DNA from 2 places in the Candidatus Accumulibacter phosphatis genome. Region 2 is predicted to be linked to the other one. Evidence: riboswitches for the same ligand, from Rfam matches in the RefSeq annotation. Region 2 holds a riboswitch; the other holds the start of a gene.
The links. A riboswitch is a leader RNA that binds a small molecule or an ion and turns the genes downstream of it on or off. The one in region 2 is predicted to bind cobalamin.

Region 1 (7,892 bases), 2.2 Mb from region 2:
TCCAGAATACTGTAAGGGCAGTCGCGCACGCACATGCCGCAGCGGATGCAGGCGCCGAGGAAATCGCCTTCGGCGCCTGCCCCGGGTGGGCGAATCGCCAACGGCGGCCGGGCCTTCGCCTGCTTGGTGTAGGCCGCCAGCCCCAGGCCAAGTAATCCGACGCCGCAAAGCAGGCGGGCGGAATCGAGAACGAACTGACGCCGTGCCGGGCCTTTCAGGGCGCGGGGCGTCGCCTGGCTGGCGGTGGTTCCTGGCGTGGGCATCGCGTGAGGTGGCCGAAGCAGGTGGTCAGCCCGGGGCGGGCGATGCGCTGCCCGCCTAGGCACTCCCTGATTGTTCTGGGCGGGTCGATCAGGCCTTGATCACCTTGCACGCGCATTTCTTGAAGTCGGTTTCCTTCGAGATCGGGCAGGTGGCGTCAAGCGTCAGTTTGTTGACCAGGCGATGTTCGTCAAAGAAGGGCACGAAAACGAGCCCGACCGGTGGCTTGTTGCGCCCGCGTGTTTCGACACGCAACTGAATCTCGCCGCGCCGGCTGGCCACCTTGGCGACATCGCCACGCTGCAGTCCACGCTTCTTCGCGTCATCAGGATGCATGTACATCCAGGAGTCAGGCATCGCCTTGTACAGTTCGGGGACGCGTCGGGTCATTGAGCCGGTATGCCAGTGTTCGAGCACACGTCCAGTGCATAGCCACAGATCGTAGTCCTTGTCGGGCATTTCGGCGGCCGGTTGGTAGGGCAGGGCGAAGATCACCGCCTTGCCGTCCGGGTGGCCATAGAATCTGACCCCCTCACCCTTCTTGACGTAGGGGTCGTAGCCTTCGCGGAAGCGCCACAGCGTTTCCTTGCCGTCGACCACCGGCCAGCGCAAGCCGCGCGCCTTGTGGTAGGTGTCAAACTCGGCCAGATCATGGGCGTGGCCGCGACCGAAAGCCGCGTACTCCTCGAACAGTCCCTTTTGCAGATAGAAGCCGACCGCCTTCGATTCGTCGTTGTCGAAACCCTTGTAGGTCTGGCTGAGCGGGAACTTGTTGACCTGGCCATTGGCGTAGAGCACGTCGTACAGTGTCTTGCCCTTGTACTCCGGATTCTTGTCCAGCAGCGCCGCCGGCCACACTTCGTCGGTCTTGAAGCGCTTCGAGAACTCGATGTACTGCCACAGGTCCGATCTCGCCTGACCAGGCGCCTTGACCTGTTGACGCCAGAATTGCGTGCGCCGCTCGGCGTTGCCGAACGCTCCTTCCTTTTCCATCCACATCGCGGCCGGCAGAACCAGATCGGCCGACATTGCCGAGACGGTCGGGTAGGCGTCGGATACGACGATAAAGTTGTCAGGATTGCGCCAGCCAGGAAAGATTTCGTCGTTGACGTTCGGCCCGGCCTGCATGTTGTTGGTTGTCGTCGTCCAGTAGAAGTTGATCTTGCCGTCCTTGAGCAGGCGGCTTTGCGCGACTGCGTGCGCGCCGATCCAGTCCGGGATCGTGCCGGGTGGCAGTTTCCAGAGTTTCTCGCTGGCTTCCCGATGTTTTGGATTGGTCACCACCATGTCGGCCGGCAAGCGGTGCGAGAAGGTGCCGACTTCGCGAGCGGTACCGCAGGCGGATGGCTGACCCGTCAGCGAGAACGGGCTGTTGCCGGGTTCGGAAATCTTGCCGACCAGAAGATGCACGTTGTAGATCATGTTATTGACCCAGGTGCCGCGCGTGTGCTGGTTGAAACCCATGGTCCAGAAGGAAGTGACTCGGGTCTTGGGATTGGCGTAAGCCTGCGCCAGCGCCTCCAGCTTGTCTTTGGGTACCCCCGAGATCGCGTGCGTCTTGTCGAGTGTGTATTCGGCAACAAACGTCTTGAACTCGTCCAAGCTCATCGGGCTCGCGGCGGCGGGATTGCCTTTTGGCTTGCCGTCTTCGCCGGGGTAGCCGTTGTTCATCGCCACCTTCTCGAGTGGATGATTTGCGCGCAGGCCGTAACCGATGTCGGTAACGCCCTTCTTGAAGTTGACGTTGCGAGCGACGAATTCCTGATTCACCGCGTTGTTCTGGATGATGTAATTGCAGATGTAGTTGAGGATGGCCAAGTCACTCTGCGGCTTGAAGATCAGTTCGTTGTCGGAGAGTTCGGTCGAGCGGTGGCTGAAGGTGGACAGCACGTGGATCTTGACGTCCTTGCCGGTGAGTCGCCGATCGGTGACGCGTGACCATAGGATCGGATGCATTTCCGCCATGTTCGAACCCCACAGCACGAAGGCATCGGCGTGCTCGATGTCGTCGTAGCAGCCCATCGGTTCGTCGATGCCGAAGGTGCGCATGAATCCGGCGACCGCTGACGCCATGCAGTGGCGCGCGTTCGGATCAAGGTTGTTGGTCAGCAGACCGGCCTTCATCAGTTTCGCGGCGGCATATCCTTCCCAGATGGTCCACTGCCCGGAACCGAACATGGCGATGTTGCGCGGACCACCCTTCTTGAGTGCAGCCTTGCACTTGTCGGCCATGATGTCGAAAGCCTGGTCCCAGGAAACCGGGGTGAACTCGCCGTTCTTATCGAACTTGCCATCCTTCATGCGCAGCAGCGGCGTCGTCAGGCGATCCTTGCCGTACTGAATCTTGGACAGGAAATAGCCCTTGATGCAGTTCAGTCCCTTGTTGACCGGGGCGTCGGGGTCGCCCTGGGTGGCTACGATGCGTCCATCCTTCGTTCCCACCAGGACGCCGCAGCCGGTGCCGCAGTAACGGCAGGCGCCCTTGTCCCAACGCACGCCGTCATCCTTTCCCGGTGCCGCCTGTGCAAAGCCGGGAAGGCTGATGCCGGCGACACTGGCGGCGGCAGCCACCGCATGGCTCTTGATAAAGTCACGACGTGTCAAAGTCAATTTCATCTCATGCTTCCTCATCAGGATCGGGTTCGAACTGGTGGTAGACCATGGACGCCGAGAGCACGCCCGGCTGCTCATTGATCTGCGCAAAAAGCTTGGTCACTGCTTGAGTCGAGTCGGCCTCGATGGTCACGATCATTTGCCCGGATTCGGTTGCCACATGCACCTCGACGCCACCGAGCGCGCAGAGACTTGCCTTGACCCGGGTAATCGCTTCGGGCCGGGCATTGACCAGTACGCTGGAGATATTCATGAATTCGCGACGCTCCTGTGCACAGGTCGGCCGGTTGCTGTGCCGGTACCGTCCGGCACGGACCGTTACAGTCCTGCGTCAGACGGACACTCTAAGCCTCTCGCAGAAGCTTTTTCTTGATACAAATCAAGCGGAAAAAATATGAGAGCGGGATTCGCCGGGCGACGATCCGCGGTTGGCGGCGGGCGGGCGCAGGGGCCATGCACCGGCCCGGTCAGGGCTGCCGGAAGGGGACGCTCACGCAGCGAGCGGTCGCCGTCAGCGCAGTGATTGGTGCCGGGAAGCCTGCGGGCATTCCCTGCAGGAAGCCGCGGGCCAGATGACTGGGCACGCCGACGATAGCGAAAAAAAAACGCGGAACCGAAGTTCCGCGTCTTCCCTTTTCCTTGTCCCCGCGAGTGCCGTCAGGCCGGCATCCTGAACCTGGATTCAGTTGGGTCACTTTCCTCCCGCATCAGGTATGCCCGACATGTGGGGCACACACAACAGCAGTTTCGATGGTCGGCGACCGATGCCAATAAGCATTGGTCCAAGGAATCTATGACCTTAACAAACACCGCAGGGAACTCTCTCGAAGGCTGGGAGGAACTTTACGTTCCAGTCACTCCCCGGTTTGCTGCGGCTTCAGCACCGCCACAAGTTCCGCCTCCATGAAAGAAATTCTACGCCGAACGTCGTCGATGTCCAGCCCTATTTCAGATTCAATTTTCTGATGCTGCTCGGGGCTTTCCTGATTCCGGTGAAGGTGCTCGTGGGCAATATTCAGGGCGGCCATGACGGCGATCCGCTCGGATAGATTGCTTCTGGTCTTCTCGGCGATGTCGCGCATCTTGCCATCGACGTAGGCGGCGGCGTTGAGCAAGGCCGCGCGCTCCTCGGGTGGGCAGGCAACACGGTATTCCTTGCCGAGCAGGGTGATGTCGAGAAAGCTGGCTTCGTTGGGCATCAGATGCGGATTCTTCAGGCCTTGGCCTCTGGCAGTTGCAGGGCAAGCGCTTCCAGCCGGGCGAAAGCGGCTCCCATGCGCTCGGTGAGGCGGTTCTTGTCGGTTTCGGCGGCAGCGAGACGTTCGCGGAGTCCGTCATTCTCCGCGCGCAACGTCTGGCAAAGTGACACGACCTCGGTGATCCGGCTCTCGAGCGCATTGAGTTCATCAAGCATGGGCCAGACTATAGAGTCAAAAAGCTTGTTCGGTCAAGGCGTAAGAGGCGGTTCTCAAGGTGGTTTGTGCCGGCACCGGCGCTTTGTCTCGTAATCACGTAGGCGTCTGGTCCGAAGCGAGGTTATACTCCGCGCTTCCGCGGACCTCGGGTCGCGGGAGAGATCGTGCAAGGTGCCGCAATGCAGCTTTGCTGCAGCGGTTAAACGGGAAACAGGTGCGTGTTCATGCAACATCATGCCTGTGCTGTCCCCGCAACGGTAAGCGAGTGTGGGCGTGTCGATAGGCCACTGGGCGAAAGCCTGGGAAGGCGACATGTCAAGACTTGCAAGCCCGGATACCGGCCTTCGCACACATGGACGGAGGTGCCGCGGGGATGCGGACACGCAACGCTCGGCGCGCTCGCGCCTGTTGATGGTATCCCTGTGCAGTTCCGTATTTTTGCTCGCCGACCTGCGGGGACGCTCGTCGGCAACAGGGAGAAACCCATCATGCATCCAAGCCAGGCGCGCGCACATTCTGCCGCGAAACTGCTCACTCTTGTCGCCGTATTCTTGTCGACCGCGGCAAGCTCCGCTGACCTGCCCCTTGATCCCATTGTCGTCACCGCGACTCGCCAGCCAACACGCAGCAACGAGTTGATGAGTGACGTGTCGGTCATCACGCGCGAGGAGATCGAGCAGGCCGGCGAAACCTCGCTCGCACAACTGCTGGCAAGGCAACCGGGAATTCAATACATCGCGAACGGCGGTGCGGGGAGCAATAGCGGCGTCTTCATTCGTGGGGCGGCGAACAATCAGTCGATCCTGCTGATCGATGGTCAACGAGTCGGCTCGGCGACCACCGGCAGCCCAGCGCTCTCGCGCATCCCGCTCGACCAGATCGAGCGCATCGAAATCCTGCGCGGCCCGGCGTCGTCGCTCTACGGTGCCGATGCCATCGGCGGCGTGATCCAGATCTTCACCCGGCGCGGCGAGGGGCCGCCGCGTGTGAACGCCAGCACCGGCTATGGCTCCTACCAGACGAGCGACAGCACGGTCGGCGTGTCGGGCGGTACGGATCTCGTTTCCTACAGCGTGCAGGCCGGCTACATCGACACACGCGGTTTCAGCACGGTTCACAACAAGCAGGACAGCAATTACAACCCCGATCGCGATGGCTATTACAACAGGAACTTGAGTGCCAGCTTCGCCGTTCGCCCGGCCAAGGACCAGGAAATCGGTGCGAACCTGCTGGCCAGCCAGGGTACCAACCAGTACGACGCGAATGACTTTGGCCCTCTCGGTGCGGCGCCGAACTACAACAGCGACCAGACCGTCAGTTCCTACTCGCTTTGTTCGCGCAACCGCGTGAATGCGACGTGGACCAGCACGCTGCGTGTCGGGCGCAGCACGGACGATGCCAGGGACTATGCCGGCGCTGTCAGAAGTGCCTCCTTCCGCACCGACATGGATCAGGCGTCCTGGCAGAATGACATCAAGTTGCCGGTCGGCGAAGCGCTGCTGGCGGCCGAGTACACCCAACAGAAGGTGTCCGGTACGACCGACTATGCGGTCAGCGAGCGGACCATTCGTTCCTTGCTGGCTGGCTGGAACGGCCGCATCGACCAGCACCGCCTGCAGTTCAACCTGCGACGTGACGACAACTCACAGTTCGGTGGTGAAACCACCGGTTCTGCGTCGTACGGTTACCAGTTTACGCCGGAGTGGCGTGCGCACGTCTCCTACGGAACGGCGTTCCGCGCCCCGACATTCAACGAACTGTACTTCCCCGCCAGTTTCCTTTTCGCGGGTGGTAACCCGGATCTGAAGCCGGAGAGAGCGAAGAACGCCGAGGTGGGCGTCAACTGGGAACACGCCAGCCATCGCTTTGGGGCCGTCTTCTACAACAATGATCTCACCGACCTGATCGAATTCCGGCCACCGACTTTTGCGCCGGTGAATGTCAGTAAGGCCTTGTTGCGGGGCGCGACGCTCACCTACGATGGGCGTTTGTCGGGCTGGGGGTTGGGGGTCGCCATCGACTTTCTGGATCCGCGCAACGAGGAGAATGGGCCAAACAACGGCAATCGCCTGGCGCGTCGCGCCGAGCAGCAGATGAGCAGCTACCTCACGCGAACGTTCGGTAACTGGGAATTGCGTGGCGAGTGGCAACTCGTGGGCAATCGCTACGACGACCCGGCCAACCGCGACCGCCTCGGGGGCTACGGTCTGATCAACCTCTATGCGGACTATCGTCTGCAGCGTGACTGGACATTCTTTGCGCGCGCCAACAACATCTTCGACAAGTATTACGAGACGGCCGACAACTACGCGGCAGCGGGAGCGAACGTTTTTGTCGGTATTCGCTACGCGCCGAAGTAGGATACGGCATGCCCACCCGTCGCCGTGCCGTGCTGATTCTCGCTGCCCTCACCGGGCTGTCGCAGTTGAGCATCATCCTGGCATTGATGGTGGGCAGCATTCCGATCAGCCCGGCAGAGGTCCTGTCGACGCTTGTCGATCCCGGCGGCAGCATTGCTGCCGATGTGGTGCGCAATCTGCGTCTGCCGCGAGCCCTGACCGGGTTCGCCTGCGGTGGCTTGCTGGCGCTTGCCGGCGCGCTCCTCCAGGTCCTGTTGCGTAACCCATTGGCCGACCCTTACGTCCTGGGTATTTCGGGCGGCGCCGGCATCGGCGCCCTGCTGGCGATCATTCTGGGATTCGGGGTGGTGGGCGTCAACGGCCTGGCTCTTGGCGGCGCGCTCGGCGCCATGTTCCTGGTGTTTGGCCTGGCGCATGGCGACGGCGGCTGGACGCAGTCGCGCTTGTTGCTGACCGGCGTCATCGTCGCCGCCGGCTGCGGTGCCGTCGTCACGCTGATGCTGGCTGTCGCTCCCGACGATCGCCTGCGCGGCATGCTCTTCTGGTTGATGGGTGATCTGTCGCAAACCAGCGACCCGGCACTGACCCTGATCGTGCTCGCCGCGATCCTGCTGATCGCGCTGCCTTTTGCGCGCGAACTGAATCTTCTGGCGCGCGGCGCCGACGTCGCTCAGGCGCTCGGCGTCGCCGTTCGCCCCTTGCGCCGCGGCGTATACCTTGTCGCTTCGCTGGCGACCGCCGCGGCGGTGACGCAGGCGGGCGCGATCGGCTTCATTGGCCTGATCGTACCGCACCTCGTTCGCCTGACCATCGGCAACGATCAGCGCTTGCTGCTTCCTGCCTCGGTGCTCGCCGGCGGCAGCCTGCTGGTGATCGCCGACACCCTGGCGCGGACGATGCTTGCTCCGCAACAACTGCCGGTTGGCGTGCTCACGGCGCTGATTGGCGTGCCGGCTTTTCTCTTCCTGCTTTCCCGTGCGACACCCGGCCGGCACTGAGATGACTCGCCCCGCGCCCCTGCTGACAACCCATGGTCTACGCGTCGGTATTGCCGAACACACCTTTTGCCGCGACCTCGCTCTCACCGTAAGGGCCGGCGAGTGCTTGGCCATTCTCGGCCGCAACGGCGCTGGAAAGTCGACCCTGCTGTCGGTGCTGGCGGGCTTGCGCGAGCCGCAAGCCGGTGAGGTGCTGCTCGCTGGCGAGACCTACGCGAGGCTCGGCGCTCGGGCGAGCGCGCGCA
Region 2 (7,892 bases):
CTACGCCTGGCAACACTGGGACTCAACGACCTGGCGTGCTGGCTGATCAGTGGCGACAACTGGTACGAAATCACGCACGCGTCGGCGTTCATCCGCCAACCCGGGCAGCTTGCGCCGCAGGTGCGCAGCCATCTGAAGGTGGTCACCGACGAACGCAACACGTGTCGCCGTCGCGATGCGGCAGGCCAGTGCCTCAAGGACGACTACATCTTCAGCCTTGCCGAACAGCGTTATCCGCCGGTCACCGAGGCACCCGACACGACCGATGTCGAGGTAGCAGCCGGCCACGTGGAAATCGTCGGCGAATCGGGTGTCACACCGGACAAGTTGATCACCGTCCTGCAACAGCAGGGGATCGTGCTGCCGACGCCGCCCGACCGCCGGTCTGCCTTCGACAAGTTGCTGGCGCGCCTGTACGCGCCGTGAAGTGGGCGCCGCTGGCGTGCGGGGGAGACCGCTGCTCGCGGCGCCGCGCGGCCAATGGGCGCTACCTCAGACCGCCCCCGGCCAGACATCGGCGGACGTGGCTGGGTGCCCGCTACAACATGTTCTCGAGGAACGCGCGCGTACGCGGGTGTTCGGGGGCGGCAAACAATTCCTTTGCCGAACGCGCCTCGAGGATCTCGCCCCCATCCATGAAGACGACGCGGCTCGCCACTTCGCGGGCAAAGGCCATTTCGTGCGTCACCACCAGCATCGTCATGTGCTCTTCGGCCAGTTCGCGGATGGTGCGCAGCACTTCGCCGGTGAGTTCCGGGTCGAGCGCCGAGGTTGGCTCGTCGAACAGCATGATGTCCGGCTCCATGGCCAGTGCCCGCGCGATGGCGACGCGCTGCTTCTGGCCGCCGGAGAGCCGCGAGGGATAACTCGCCTGCTTGTCGAGCAGGCCCACCTTGCGCAGCAGCGTCTCGGCTTTCGGGAGGATCTCGTCACGCCGCAAGCCCTTGACGGTGATCGGCGCCTCGATGATGTTCTGCAGTACCGTCAGATGCGGAAACAGGTTGAAGTGCTGAAAGACCATTCCCATTTTGCGGCAGATGCGCCGGATATCGGCGTCGGGCGAATAGCGGCAAACGCCATCGGCACCGGTGGCGACCAGCGTTTCGCCCTCGATGTCGATGCTGCCGCGGTTGATCGTCTCGAGATGGTTGAGGCAACGCAGGAAGGTGCTCTTGCCCGATCCCGACGGGCCGATGACGGCAACCACCTCGCCCTTGCCAACCGCCAGCGAAACGCCCTTGAGCACTTCGACGGCGGCGAAGCGCTTGTGCACATCGCGCGCATGGATCATCGGGCTAGCCATCGTAGACGGCATACTTCCTCTCCAGATGCTGGAAGCCCAGCGTCAGGACCAGCGTCATCACCAGGTAGAAAGCCGCGGCGACAACAAAGGGCGTCGTCGTGAAGTCACGCTGGACGATTCCGCGCGCGGCGCGCAGCAGGTCGTTCATCGCCAGCACGTAGATCAGTGACGTGTCCTTGACCAGGGTGATCGTCTCGTTGCTCATCGGCGGCAGGATGCGCTTGAGCACTTGCGGCAGGACGATGCGCCGCATCGTTTGCGGATAGCTGAGCCCGAGGACACGCGCACCTTCGTACTGGCCCCGATCAATCGACTGGATGCCGGCGCGAAAGATCTCGGCAAAGTACGCCGCGTAGTTGAGCACGAAGGCGACGATGGCCGCCGGAAAGTCCGGCAGGCGGACGCCGATCACCGGCACGAAGGGCAACGCAAAATAGATGAACAGCATCTGCAGCATCAGCGGCGTGCCACGCATCAGCCAGATGTAGCCATTGACCAGGCCGCTCAGCACGACGAAGCGCGAAATCCTGACGAGGGCCAGGACCAGACCGAGCGGTACGGCGAGGACGAAGCTGATGAGAAAAACCTGCAGCGTGACCCCCGTACCCTCGATCAGGGGGGCCATGATCTCGATCACATAGTCCATGCACCGTTACTTCTTGATGATGTCCTTGCCGAACCACTTAGTCGAAATGGCGGCGGCCGAACCATCCTTCTTCATCTCGTCGAGCGTTTTCTGCAGTTTCGCCATCAGTTCGGTGTCGTCCTTGCGGGTGCCGACGCCGTAGTCCTCGGTGCCGAAGTTCTCGTCGAGAACACGGTACTCACCGGGCTTCTTGGTCGTGTAGTAGCGGCCGACGACCTCGTCGACGACCAGCGCATCGAGTCGACCAGCTCCCAGATCCATCAGTGCGGTGACGTTGTCGCCGAACTTCTTGAGTTCCTTGAGTGACTTGGCCGTGGCCGCGTCCTTCTCGACAGCCTCGATGGCGCTGCTGCCGTCCTGCACGCCGACCACCTTGCCGGCGAGGTCGGCCTTGGTCTTGACCGGCGACTTGTCGGTGACGACGATGATCTGGCGGTTTTCCAGATAGGGCGTGGTGAACAGGATCTTCTCCTTGCGCGCCTCGGTGATCGTCAGACCGTTCCACAGCACGTCGACGCGCTTGCTGTTCAGCTCGGCTTCCTTGGCATTCCAGTCGATCGGCTTGAACTTCACTTCAGCGCCGAGCCGCTTGCCGGCCTCGCCGGCCAGATCGATGTCGAAGCCGACGAGCGTGTTCTTTTCGTCGCGGAAGCCCATCGGCGGAAAGTTGTCGTCCAGACCGACGACAATGGCGGCAACCGGCGCCGGCACTGTCGCCGCTTTGCCTTCAGCAGGATTCTCCTTCTTGCCGCAGGCTGCGAGCAGCGCAGCGGACAACAGGACGATCGACAGAACTGCAGTTTTCTTCTTCATTTTTGTTTCCTGTGACGAGAACGATATCAGCATGGCAGGCCACCGCCGCAGATACATCACCAACGTGCGGCGGCGCCATGCCGGGGTCAGGTACGGCAAGGGCGACAGTATACCCAAGTCTGCGCACCCTCCCCGGCTGAATCGCCGGCGCCGCGCGTCGCCTCGACATCCGCGAACATTCGCGCGAACGCTTGGGCCTGGCACGCGCTTCACGTATACTTCGCTTGGTTCAGGTGCCATGCCGCACAACCGTGCGGCAGGTGAAACGGGAAGCCGGTGACCGTACGATTCCACGAATCGTGCCAGTCCGGCGCAGCCCCCGCTGCTGTATGCCCGACGAGTTTGCCTCATGCCACTGCGTGATTGACGCGGGAAGGTCGGCAAAGGAGAAGGAAGGCGAGCCAGAAGACCGGCCTGAACCACAGGCAGTGCCAATCCCCGGGGTGACGGGAACGGTTCCGTTGATCAGCCGCAGCGGTTGCTTTGCAGGCGGTCCGTCTTCCGATCCTCGCCTCACGATGGTGCTTCCTGCCTTTCGCGCAGAGGAGGATGGTCATGCACATCATGGAAGGCTTCTTGCCCATCGAACATGCCGTCGGCTGGACGCTGGCGTCGGCACCCTTCGTCATCTACGGCCTGCGCGCCGTCAGGCAAAGGGTCCACGAGCAGCCCGAGCAACGCATGCTGCTCGGTGTGGCGGCGGCTTTCGCCTTCGTTCTATCGGCACTCAAACTACCCTCGGTGACCGGCAGTTGCTCGCACCCGACCGGCACCGGGCTCGGCGCGATCCTCTTCGGCCCGGTCATCATGGCGCCCATCGGTGCCGTCGTGCTCCTCTTCCAGGCACTGCTCCTCGCCCATGGCGGACTCACCACTCTCGGCGCCAACCTGTTCTCGATGGCGATCGTCGGCCCGTTTGCCGCCGCTGCCGTCTTCCGCCTGGCGCGTGGCCTGAAGTGCTCGTTTGCCGTCAGCGTCTTCCTCGCCGCCAGTCTGGCCGACCTGCTGACCTACGTGACCACCTCGCTGCAACTGGCCTGGGCTTTCCCTGACCCGGTCGGCGGCTTCGCCGCCTCCTTCGTCAAGTTCGCGGGCATTTTCGCGATCACCCAGATCCCGCTGGCCATCAGCGAGGGTCTGTTGACGGTCGTCATCTTCAATGCCCTGGCGCGTTTCAACCCGCGCGAACTGCAGGACATGAAGGTCATCGGCAGCAGCGAGGTGCGCGCGTGAAACGCCATCAGAACCTCTTGCTCCTAGTCGCCGTCGTGCTGCTCACCGCCCTGCCGCTGTGTCAGGTGCAAAGGCCCGAGGCGGGCGCGGACGGCAAGCCGATCGAGATCTTCACCGGCGCCGACGACAAGGCCATGGCGCTGATCGGCCAGATCGCCCCCAGCTACCAGCCGTGGTTCGAGCCGCTGATGGAACCCGCCAGCGGTGAAGTGGCGTCGCTCCTGTTCGCCTTGCAGGCCGCCCTCGGAGCCGGCTTCATCGGCTATTATCTCGGCGTTTCGGTGACCCGCGAGAAGATGCGGCGCGAAGCCGGAAAGCGCCAGGAGGCGGACGCCGGCGACAGAGCGTGCTGATCGAACAATGCGCCTACGCCAACCGCTGGCGCAAGGCGGCTCCGGCGGCCAAGGGCCTGTTCTCGCTGTGCGGCTTCGTCGCCGCGTTTGCCGCGGCCAGGCCGGAAACAGCCCTCCTCGTCGCCGCCCTGGTTGCGCTCTCGACCATCGCCGGCGCCGGCGTCTCCCCCGGCCACTACCTGCGGGTGGCCCTGCCGGCGCTGGCCTTTCTCGCTCTCGGCTGTATCTCGCTGGCCTTTTCGCTCGACCTGAACGCCGCGACCGGGGCCATCGGCCTCCAGTTCGCGCCGGACGGTCTCGGCAAACTGGCGGCGGTCGGCGCACGTTCGCTCGCGGCGCTGGCCGCCCTGCTCTTCCTGGCCCTGACGACACCGCTGATCGACCTGGTCGCCCTCCTCCGCCGCCTGAAAGCACCGGAAACCCTGCTCGAGATCATGGTGCTCTGCTACCGCATGCTGTTCGTTTTCTCGGAGGCGGTTCATGACACCCTGACGGCACAGTCGGCGCGCCTCGGCTATGCGACGCCACGTCTCGCCATGCGCTCGCTCGGCGGACTGGCGGCGAATCTCACGCTGCAGGTCTGGGAGCGCGCGCACGCCCTGCATGTCGCCGCACAGGCACGCAACAACGATGGGCCGCTGCGTTTCATGGAGCCGCATTTCGAGCAAACGGCGCGCGCCGTCGGCATTGCAGCCACGGCCGGCAGCGGCCTGATTGCTTTGGCGCTTGGACTTCGATGACGTTGGCGATCGCTGGCCGGACGACGGAAGCGCTGCTCGCCCTCGAGCAGGTCGGTTTCTCTTACCCCGATGGCAGCGTCGGGCTCGCCGACTGTTCGCTGTCGATCATGCGCGGCAGCCGCAATGCTTTGATCGGCGCCAACGGTTCGGGCAAGACCACCGTCTTCCAACACACCAACGGGCTGCTGCGACCACAGGCCGGCGCGGTCCGCTACGCCGGGCAGGCCATCGATTACAGCCGCGGCGGATTGCGTCGCTTGCGCAGCAAGGTCGGCATGGTCTTCCAGAACCCCGACCGCCAGTTGTTTTCCGCCAGCGTTCTGGAGGACGTTTCCTTCGGTCCCTGCAACCTTGGCCTGGACAGCACGACGGTACGCGACCGGGTGGCAGCGGCGCTGCACGCCGTTGGCATGTCAGCCTTTGCCGACAAGGCTGTACACCACCTGAGCTTTGGCCAGAAGAAGCGCGTCTGCATAGCCGGCGTACTGGCCATGGAACCCGAACTGCTGGTGCTCGACGAACCGATGGCCGGCCTCGACTACCGCATGCAGGAAGAGCTGCTGGCGGTGCTCGATGGACTGCACGCGCGCGGCATCACGCTTCTGTTGGCCACGCACGACATCGACTTCGCGTACCGCTGGGCCGACCAGATCCACCTGATGCGCGCCGGCAGTTGCACGGCCTCTCTCGACGCCGTGCATCTCGCGGAGTACGCCGGCGAGTTGTCGGCGCAGGGTCTGCCGTTGCCGGCGGTCATTCCCCTGCAGCATGGGCTGACGGCGCGCGGCCTGCTGTCGAGGGAGCAGCGACCGCGCAGTTGTGCCGAACTGCTGGCGGTGCTGGAAGGCGGCCAGTCAGCGGCGGGAGCCCGACCATAGAAAAAGGCGGCACCCGAAGGTGCCGCCTCCTCCACTCCTCCCCTTTTACTTCAGAATGCGCAAGACCGGTCAGGCCGTCTGGCTGCGCCGACGGGTGAGACCGATACCGGCGAGGCCAAGGCCCAGCAGCGCCGGCGAAACAGGGAACCTCACTTCGCGGCGACTTCCGCCCGAAATATCCATGCAGGGCGAACTGGGGTAGATGACACTCCTAGACGAGGTCGGCCACCGACTTCCACGACACAGCACTTTTCATGCCATAAGAAACTTGTTGTTATTTAGCAGTGTCTTGGCCGCTTCCCAAAGAGCTGAGGCAAGTCGGGGTGTCAAATATCCCGACAGGTCTGGGCGCTGGCGCGCACTCCCGTGTCAATGAGCGCCGCCCGCGAGCTTGCGCGAGTGGCCCGCGCCGACAGCGTCACGCCCCAGCGCGGCGAGCCAGCCAGTCGCTGACCGCCAGACCGGTGCCGAAATCCCAGGCTTTGAGCTTTTCCGGCGCGATCAGCCGAAACTCGGCGAGTTCCTCGTTGAGGCGGATCTCGCCGCAAGCAAGGACATGATAGGCAATGATCACCTCATGCTTGCGGGCGAACGGATAGACACCGATCAGCGTCACGGCGACGGCATCGAGGCCGAGTTCCTCCCGGACCTCGCGCGCGACGCCAGCCGCCGGATCCTCGTCACGCTCCAGAAAGCCGGTGATCAGGCCGAAAGCCCCCGCCGCCCAGGCGTAGTTGCGCGCCAGGACGATCCGTCCATCGTATTCGACGAGCGCGGCCAGTACGGGCGCCGGATTGTCCCAGTGGACAAAACCGCAAGCGGCGCCGCAACGCAAGCGCTGTCTGCCGGCCAGTTCGCTTTCGACGAGCGCTGAGCCGCAGCGCGGACAGAACTGCCAGTGACTGGTCACGACTCGCGCGCCAGCTCGCGAACGTCGCCAACGAGGCGATCGACGGTCTCCGGCGCCGTGTCCCAGCCGCACATGAAACGTGCTCCGCCGGCACCGATGAAGTTGTAGAACAACCAGCCACGCTCGCGCAGCCCTTCCTCGATCCGACCCGGTAGACGCACGAAGACACCGTTGGCATCGACCGGGAAAAGCGCCGGCAGGCCGGCGACTTCCGCCACTCCCGCGGCCAGGCGCCGCGCCATGGCGTTGGCGTGCGCCGCGTGCCGCAACCAGGTGCCGTTTTCGAGAATCCCCAGCCACGGTGCCGACAGGAAGCGCATCTTCGAGGCCAGTTGGCCCGCCTGTTTGCAGCGATAGGAAAAGTCCTCGGCCAGCCGACGGTCGAAGAAGACGACCGCCTCGCCGACCGGCAAGCCCATCTTGGTGCCGCCGAAGCACAGCACATCGACACCTGCCCGCCAGGTCATTTCGGCCGGGCTCAGGCCGAGTCCGGCGACCGCATTGGCGAAGCGGGCGCCATCCATGTGAACGCGCAGGCCCCGTTCGTGCGCCGCGTCGGCAAGGGCTCGCAATTCGTCCGGGCGGTACACCGTACCCACTTCCGTCGCTTGCGTCAGCGTCACCACCTTCGGCTTTGGATGGTGGATGTCGCTGCGCCGGCTAACGGCTTCGACGATCGCCGCCGGCGTCAGCTTGCCTTGCTCGCCACCCACGGCCAGCAGCTTGGCGCCATTCGAGAAGAACTCCGGGGCGCCGCATTCGTCGGTCTCCACGTGCGCCAGATGGTGACAGATGACGCTGTGGTACGACTGGCAGAGCGCGGCGAGCGCGAGCGAATTGGCGGCCGTGCCGTTGAAGACGAAATAGACGTCGCAGTCGGTCTCGAAGAGCTCGCGCAGGCGATCAGCCGCCTGCAGCGTCCATTCGTCGTCGCCATACGAGCGGACGTGTCCATCATTGGCGGCGAGCAGGGCCGCCAGCGCTTCCGGGCAGATGCCGGCGTAGTTGTCACTCGC

Region 1: another riboswitch for cobalamin. It lies ahead of CAP2UW1_RS19360 (TonB-dependent receptor domain-containing protein); the one in region 2 lies ahead of CAP2UW1_RS10205 (energy-coupling factor ABC transporter permease).

What each region holds. Positions count from the first base shown of each region.
Region 1 covers NC_013194.1:4,462,213-4,470,104, reverse strand. The annotation lists gene napG (ferredoxin-type protein NapG) at 1-263, opposite strand, end outside; gene napA (nitrate reductase catalytic subunit NapA) at 352-2,877, opposite strand; gene CAP2UW1_RS19375 (chaperone NapD) at 2,879-3,127, opposite strand; RNA gene ssrS (6S RNA) at 3,513-3,695, opposite strand; gene CAP2UW1_RS19370 (cell division protein ZapA) at 3,729-4,073, opposite strand; gene CAP2UW1_RS19365 (hypothetical protein) at 4,088-4,288, opposite strand; cobalamin riboswitch at 4,445-4,649, shown strand; gene CAP2UW1_RS19360 (TonB-dependent receptor domain-containing protein) at 4,778-6,649, shown strand; gene CAP2UW1_RS19355 (FecCD family ABC transporter permease) at 6,658-7,647, shown strand; gene CAP2UW1_RS19350 (ABC transporter ATP-binding protein) at 7,649-7,892, shown strand, end outside.
Region 2 covers NC_013194.1:2,303,739-2,311,630, reverse strand. The annotation lists gene CAP2UW1_RS10225 (esterase/lipase family protein) at 1-426, shown strand, start outside; gene CAP2UW1_RS10220 (amino acid ABC transporter ATP-binding protein) at 539-1,315, opposite strand; gene CAP2UW1_RS10215 (amino acid ABC transporter permease) at 1,296-1,949, opposite strand; gene CAP2UW1_RS10210 (amino acid ABC transporter substrate-binding protein) at 1,956-2,762, opposite strand; cobalamin riboswitch at 2,977-3,194, shown strand; gene CAP2UW1_RS10205 (energy-coupling factor ABC transporter permease) at 3,318-3,995, shown strand; gene CAP2UW1_RS10200 (energy-coupling factor ABC transporter substrate-binding protein) at 3,992-4,348, shown strand; gene cbiQ (cobalt ECF transporter T component CbiQ) at 4,342-5,088, shown strand; gene CAP2UW1_RS10190 (energy-coupling factor ABC transporter ATP-binding protein) at 5,085-5,966, shown strand; gene CAP2UW1_RS10185 (NUDIX domain-containing protein) at 6,385-6,876, opposite strand; gene CAP2UW1_RS10180 (threonine aldolase family protein) at 6,873-7,892, opposite strand, start outside.